2 regions of the Lentzea sp. NPDC060358 genome follow, and region 1 is predicted to be linked to the other one. Evidence: riboswitches for the same ligand, from Rfam matches in the RefSeq annotation. Region 1 holds a riboswitch; the other holds the start of a gene.
The links. Region 1 has a riboswitch for cobalamin ahead of ACFWGZ_RS29040 (CbtB-domain containing protein). Riboswitches for the same ligand answer to the same signal wherever they lie in the genome.
Positions count from the first base shown of each region.

Region 2: linked by a shared signal. The riboswitch ahead of ACFWGZ_RS37935 (ribonucleoside-diphosphate reductase subunit alpha) and the one ahead of ACFWGZ_RS29040 (CbtB-domain containing protein) in region 1 are both predicted to bind cobalamin.

Region 1 is NZ_JBHXCW010000171.1:8,982-12,518, forward strand. Features, by position in the region: gene ACFWGZ_RS29030 (HAD family hydrolase) at 1-469, shown strand, start outside; gene ACFWGZ_RS29035 (CbtA family protein) at 466-1,227, opposite strand; gene ACFWGZ_RS29040 (CbtB-domain containing protein) at 1,244-1,432, opposite strand; cobalamin riboswitch at 1,486-1,618, opposite strand; gene ACFWGZ_RS29045 ((2Fe-2S)-binding protein) at 1,689-2,339, opposite strand; gene ACFWGZ_RS29050 (phosphoribosyl-ATP diphosphatase) at 2,448-2,711, shown strand; gene hisG (ATP phosphoribosyltransferase) at 2,725-3,537, shown strand, end outside.
Region 2 is NZ_JBHXCW010000329.1:1,733-5,269, forward strand. Features, by position in the region: gene ACFWGZ_RS37925 (DMT family transporter) at 19-927, opposite strand; gene ACFWGZ_RS37930 (Lrp/AsnC family transcriptional regulator) at 1,042-1,479, shown strand; cobalamin riboswitch at 1,560-1,768, shown strand; gene ACFWGZ_RS37935 (ribonucleoside-diphosphate reductase subunit alpha) at 1,881-3,537, shown strand, end outside.

The DNA of each region.
Region 1 (3,537 bases):
CGAGCCGACCGACGCCGACCTCGTGGACGGCGCCGCGTGGATCTCGCGCCGCACCGAGGAGGTCTTCCGCGCCGGCCTGCCGTGGCGGCCGGGTGCCCGGGAGGCGTTGCGCGCCGTGCGGTCGTCCGGTGTGCCGATGGCGCTGGTGACCTCGACCGAGCGCGCGCTGACCGAGGTCGCGCTGGACACGATCGGCCGCGACCTGTTCGACGTGACGGTGTGCGGCGACGAGGTGGACGGGCTGAACAAGCCGCTGCCGGAGCCGTACCTGAAGGCGGCGCGGCTGCTCGGCGTGGATCCGGTGCAGTGCGTGGCGGTCGAGGACTCGCCGACTGGTGTCGCCGCGGCCGTGGCCGCCGGGTGCACCGTGCTGGTCGTGCCCTGTGACGTCGAGGTGCCGGCGGGGGAGCGGCGGGTGTTCCGCGACTCCCTCACCGGCGTCGACCTCGACGTGCTGAAGGCGCTCTAGACCGTCGTCGAAGCGGTCACGCGTTCGGCCTTGGCGCCGCGCGTGGCCGGGTCGACCAGCAGGCCGAACACCACGCCGATGCCGACGTAGAGCGTGGCGAGCTGGGCGAGCGAGCTGAGGCGGAACTGCCACAGCACCGCCACCGGCATGTCCGCCGGGATCGTGTCCGGCGGCGCGGGGAACGCCAGCAGCACCACCGCGACGGCCGCGACCACCGCGAGGAGCACGCCGGTGACGCGCACCGGCTGCGACTGCGCGCGCAGCTGCTCGGCGAGCCAGCTCGCGCCCCACACGATCGCGAGACCCGCGACCACCACGCCCAGGTACAGCGCGGTCCGGTAGTTCACGGTGTCCGGGTCGCCCACGGCGGGCGGGTTGGCCGGGTACTTGAGCCACGGCAGCAGTGCCACCGCGCCGAACACCGCGGCGCCGAACGCGAGGCTGCGGCTGAACGGCGTGCGGTCGGCGAACCAGCGCTTCGACAGCGCGTAGGCCGTGGCGAACACCAGGCCGATCGCGATGCCGACGATCACCACGCCGAGCATGCCGCCCGCGATCTGGGCGCCGCGGCTGACCAGCTCTTCCTCGCCGTGCGAGTGCGCGTGGCCGTCACCGGCGGGTTCCCGTGCTTCCTCGACCGCCAGGGCGGCGCGGATCGGGATCTCGGTGACCAGGAGCTGCACGAGCGCGGAGGCGGCACCGGCGATGCCGCCGGCCGCGATGCCGCGCAGTGCGATGGACTTGTACGTCGTCGTCATCTGCGTGGTCGGCGGATCAGTGGCAGGGGACGCCGAGGGCGTGGCGGCCGTCGTGGAAGAACTCGTGCAGCAACTCGGAACCCGCGCCGAGCGCGAGGCCGTTCTCCTGGAGGACCAGGTACGTGACGATCAGGCCGAGCAGTGAGACGGCGAAGGCCCACTTGGGCACGCGGACGGCGGACAGACTTGCTGCGGGGCTCGTCATGACGGGCTCCTCCATACCTCGTGGAAGGTCAACTCTCCTTGCGGCGCCGCAGCCGGTCTCCTGACTCCCGGATCACCGCTCACCCCGCGTCTTCCCAGTCCCGGCGGGGACCAGTGACGTGCTCGGCGGGGGTTGCTTCCCGGTCACAGTGGCGAGGACCGCGCCGGATTCACACCGGCTTCCCGTCACTGCGGCGCGTGCACCGTAAGTTGACCGGCCCGCCGAGCACAACCGGCCATAAGAGTTGTTGCGCACCTCACTTCACGAGTGGACAGTCACCACACTTCCCACCTGCGGCGACGCGGTAGTAGAGGCAGCAGCTCCTGCGCCGGAACGCGACCTCTCCGGGGATGGAGAAGAACTCGCCGGCTTGCTCGAACGGCGGAGCGCTCATCAGCCGCGCGCCGCGCAGTTCCGCTTCCTCGGCCGTGAGCATGCGTGCGCGCACGACCATCTTCAGCGCGCCCGCGATGTTCGACATGGCGTTGCCCCACAACAATCCCCGTGCCACCGGCGCGACGTCCTGGATCGCCTCCACGACGGGCTCGAGCGCCGCCGCGGCGGGCGGGCCCAGCCGCGGTGCGTCGATGCGCACGCTCAGGCCGCCGGCCGGGTCGTGGCGCCACCACAGGTTCTCCGGCCGCACGTCGATCGGCAGGTCCGCGGCCGTGAGGGGGCTGAGCAGCCGCGCGGTGTAGCCGAGGAAGAACAGGCTCGCCGCGACGCGTGGTTCCTCCGCTTCGTACCGGTTCGCGATGGCCTCGATCGTGTTCTTGAGGGCGGGCCCTTCGAGCAGGTCCGTTCCCGGCAGCCACGACTCGTCCGGGCGGCCGACGTCGAGGGCGAAGAACGGGTTGATCCCGCGCACCCGGCGCAGCGCTGCGAGGACCTCGGCGAACTCAGACACGGAAGTTCACGCTACTGGGTGTCCACGCAGGTCGACTCGCGTCCAGGACGTGGGACGGGGGCGACCGCGGTGTGGACCCGGCCGGGCGAGGTGGGATGATGTCGAGTCGTGAAGACCTTCGACTCCCTGTTCGCCGAACTGACCGAACGAGCCGCCACCAAGCCGGCGGGATCCGGCACCGTCGCAGCGCTCGAGGCCGGCGTCCATGCGCAGGGGAAGAAGGTCCTGGAGGAGGCGGGCGAGGTCTGGATCGCCGCCGAGCACGAGTCCGACGAGAAGCTCGCCGAAGAGATCTCGCAGCTCCTGTACCGCCTCCAGGTCATCATGCTGGGCCGCGGCCTCACCCTCGAAGACGTGTACAAGTACCTCTGAAAGAGACCCCCACATGCTGCGCGTAGCAGTCCCGAACAAGGGCGCGCTCGCCGAACGCGCCTCCGCCATGCTCACCGAGGCCGGCTACCGGCAGCGGCACGAGCCCCGCGACCTGACCGTGCTCGACCCCAACAACGACGTCGAGTTCTTCTTCCTGCGCCCCAAGGACATCGCGATCTACGTGGCGTCCGGCGACCTGGACCTCGGCATCACCGGCCGCGACCTGGCCGCCGACTCGGGCGCCGACGACAACGGCTCCTCGGTCGAGGAGCTGCTCGCCCTGGGCTTCGGCTCGTCGACCTTCCGCTACGCGGGCCCCCGCGGCACCGACTGGAAGGTCTCCGACCTCGAGGGCAAGCGCCTCGCCACCGCGTACCCGCGCCTGGTGGGCCGCGACCTGCGCGAGCGCGGCATCACCGCCCAGGTGATCCGCCTCGACGGCGCCGTCGAGATCTCGATCCAGCTCGGTGTGGCCGACCTGATCGCCGACGTCGTGGGCTCCGGCCGCACGCTCAAGCAGCACGACCTGGTGCCGTTCGGCGACCCGATCTGCGAGTCGGAGGCCGTGCTCGTGCACCGCGCCGGCACCGAGGTGACGGCGGCGAAGAAGCAGCTGACGGCCCGCCTGCAGGGCGTGGTGTTCGCCCAGCAGTACCTGATGCTCGACTACGACTGCCCGCGCTCGATCCTGGACGACGCCGTCGCGCTGACCCCGGGCCTCGAGTCGCCGACCGTCGCGCCCCTGGCCGACGAGAACTGGGTGGCCGTGCGCGCGATGGTGTCGCGCAAGGAGGCGAACCAGGTGATGGACGAGCTGGCCGCCATC
Region 2 (3,537 bases), on a different contig from region 1:
CCACACCGGACCCCGACCTCAGGCGGGATCCGGTTGCGGCTCCGCGGGGCGTTCCTGGTGCAGGGCAACACCCGTGACCACGAGCACCACGCCGACGACCTCCGCGACAGAGGGGATCTGCGTGAGCACGACGATCCCGACGACGGTGGCCGTGGCCGGTAGCAAGGACACCATCAAGGCGTAGGTGGCCCGGGGCAAGCGGGCCATGGCGAGCTGGTCGCAGACGTAGGGGATGACCGACGAGCAGATCCCCACCCCGGCCGCCGCGGCCAGGGCCACCGGGTCCAGGAAGGCCGGCGCGGCCTGACCGATCCCGATCGGCAGCGCGATCACCGCGGCGATCATCATCGACAGCGCCAGGCCGTCGATGCCGGACACCTGCCGGCTGCGGGCCACGCGGTGCCCCAGAATGATGTAGAGCGCGAACAGCACCGCGTTGGCGGCGGCGAACGTGATGCCCAGAGGTTCGGCGACCAGGCGCACGTCGGTGAGCAGGTACACGCCCGCGACCGCCGCGATCAGCGCGGCGACGTTGCGACGGGTTCGCGCGGCGAGCGCGGCCAGCACGATGACCGGCAGGAACTCGATCGCCGCGACCGTGCCCAGCGGCAACCGGTCGATGGCCAGGTAGAAGACGCTGTTCATCACCGCCAGCACCGCCGCCCACCCCGTCAGCAGCCACCGGGTGGCCCGGTCCAGGCGCGACCACAGCCGCCACGGCCGCCGCCACACGGCGAACACCACCGCGGCCGTGGCGATGCGCAGCCACGCCACCCCGAGCACCTCGACACGGGCGAACAGCAGCACCGCCAGCGCGGGCCCGAGGTAGTGGAACACCGCGCTGACAACGAAATAGGCGTGGGGAGGAGTTCGGTGCACGATCCTCGCCGCGGCTCGACCAAGGCTGCGGAAACGCGGCTCGACCATGCCTTTATTGTCGACTGCGGGACCGGGCAGCACCATGCGCGAACGAAGGCGGAGACCGTCGATATGGTCGCAAAAGAAGGCGGAAACCCCATCGGCTTTCCTTCGGGAAAGCCAGTGCTGGACGAGACCGACCGTCGGCTGCTCGACGTGCTCGGCGCGGACCCCCGGCTCACCGCCGCCGAGCTGGCGCGCCGCATCGGCATGTCCGCCCCCGCCGCCCGCGAACGCCTCGCCCGCCTCGAACGGGCCGGCGTCATCCGCGGTTACCGCCTCGACATCGATCCCGCCGCGATCGGGCTGCCCGTCACCGCCTGGGTCCGGATCAGGCCCGGGCCCGGTCAGCTGCCCAGGATCGCCGAGCTGGCGGCCCGGACCCCGCAGGTCAGCGAGTGCCACCGCATCTCCGGCGAGGACTGCTTCCTGCTCAAGGTCCACTCGCCCAGCATCGAGGGCCTCGAAACCATCCTCGACCAGTTCCTCATCCACGGTCAGACGCACAGCTCGTTCGTCGTCGCCACCCCCGTGCCCCCGCGCACACCGGCGACCGGGTGACGGGCAGCTCGTGCGGGTGCTGCTCCAACTGAGCGACACGCCCACTAGATGTAGGTGCTCTTCGCTCGACCACGCCCATGTATTGTGTCGATCTAGCTGGTTCGGCCGATCATCCAGATCGGTCGTCGCAAGAGGGAACCCGGTGTGAGTCCGGGACTGCCCCGCAGCGGTGAACGGGAACGAAAGCCGTCAGAAGCACTGGACGCGAGTCGTCTGGGAAGCGACGGCCGGTAGGAGCCATCAGGCGTGCCCGTGAGTCCGAAGACCTGCCAGCGCCCCGCACGCGCCTTCGCGTGCGGGTGTCCGAGGCCCCGAGGGAGGGCGGGAGGACGTGGCGGTCGCGCGCGCCCGTCCGCTCCTCGCTGTCCTCGTGGCCACCCCGAGCTCGCGAGGAGAGAGCTGTGACGGCGGTCGACACGGTCACCACCACGATGCGCGTCAAGAAACGCAACGGTTCGCTCGAACCGGTGGACCTGAACAAGATCGTGCGCGCGGTGGAGCGCTGCACGGCCGGTCTGCACGACGTCGACCCGTTGCGGGTCGCCACCAAGACGATCAGCGGCCTCTACGACGGCGCGACGACCGAGGAGCTGGACAAGCTCTCGATCCAGACCGCGGCCGCGCTGGTCGCCGAGGAGCCCGAGTACTCGAAGCTCGCGGCCGGTCTGCTGGCGGCGTTCATCGAGAAGGAAGTGCGCCGCCAGGGTGTGCAGTCCTTCAGCCAGAGCATCGCGCTCGGCCACGCGGAGGGCCTGATCGGGGACGCGACGGCGAAGTTCGTCGCGGCCAACGCCCGCAAGCTCGACGACGCGATCGACCTCGACGGCGACCGGCGGTTCGAGTACTTCGGCCTGCGCACGGTCTACGACCGCTACCTGCTGCGCCACCCGTCCCGGCGGTCGGTGATCGAGCAGCCGCAATACTGGCTGCTGCGCGTCGCCTGCGGCCTGTCGCACACCGCCTCCGAGGCCATCGACTTCTACCGGCTGATGTCGTCGCTGGCCTACCTGCCCAGCTCGCCGACGTTGTTCAACTCCGGCACCCGGCACACCCAGATGTCCTCGTGCTACCTGCTCGACTCGCCGAAGGACCAGCTGGAGTCGATCTACGAGCGCTACGCCCAGATCGCTCAGCTGTCGAAGTTCGCCGGAGGCATCGGTGTGCAGTGGTCGCGGGTCCGGTCGCGCGGCGCGTTGATCCGCGGCACGAACGGCCACTCCAACGGCATCGTGCCGTGGCTGCGCACGCTCGACGCGTCGGTCTCGGCGGTGAACCAGGGCGGTCGCCGCAAGGGTGCCGCCTGCGTGTACCTGGAGACGTGGCACCCGGACGTCGAGGAGTTCCTGGAGCTGCGCGACAACACCGGCGAGGACGCGCGCCGCACGCACAACCTCAACCTGGCCAACTGGATCCCGGACGAGTTCATGCGCCGCGTCGAGGCCGACGCCGACTGGTCGCTGTTCGACCCGGACGAGGTTCCCGAGCTGGTCGACCTGTGGGGCGACGAGTTCGACCGCGCCTACCGCGGCGCCGAGGAAGCCGGCCGAGCGGTGCGCACGGTGAAGGCTCGTGACCTTTATGGACGGATGATCCGCACGCTCGCCCAGACCGGCAACGGCTGGATGACGTTCAAGGACACCGCGAACCGCACGTGCAACCAGACCGCCGAGCCCGGCAACGTGGTGCACCTGTCGAACCTGTGCACCGAGATCCTCGAGGTCACCAGCGACGAGGAGACCGCGGTCTGCAACCTCGGCTCGGTCAACCTCGGCGCGCACGTGACGGACGGCGGGATCGACTGGGAGCGCCTGCGTTCCACCGTCCGCACGGCCGTGGTGTTCCTCGACCGCGTGATCGACATCAACTACTACCCGACCGAGCAGGCGGCGCGGTCCAACCCGCGCTGGCGCCCGGTGGGGCTCGGTGTGATGGGCTTGCAGGACGTGTTCTTCAAGCTGCGCCTGCCCTTCGACTCGCCGGAGGCCCGCGAGCTGTCGACGCGGATCGCCGAGGAGATCTACCTGACGGCGCTGGAGTCGTCGGCCGAGCTCGCCTCGT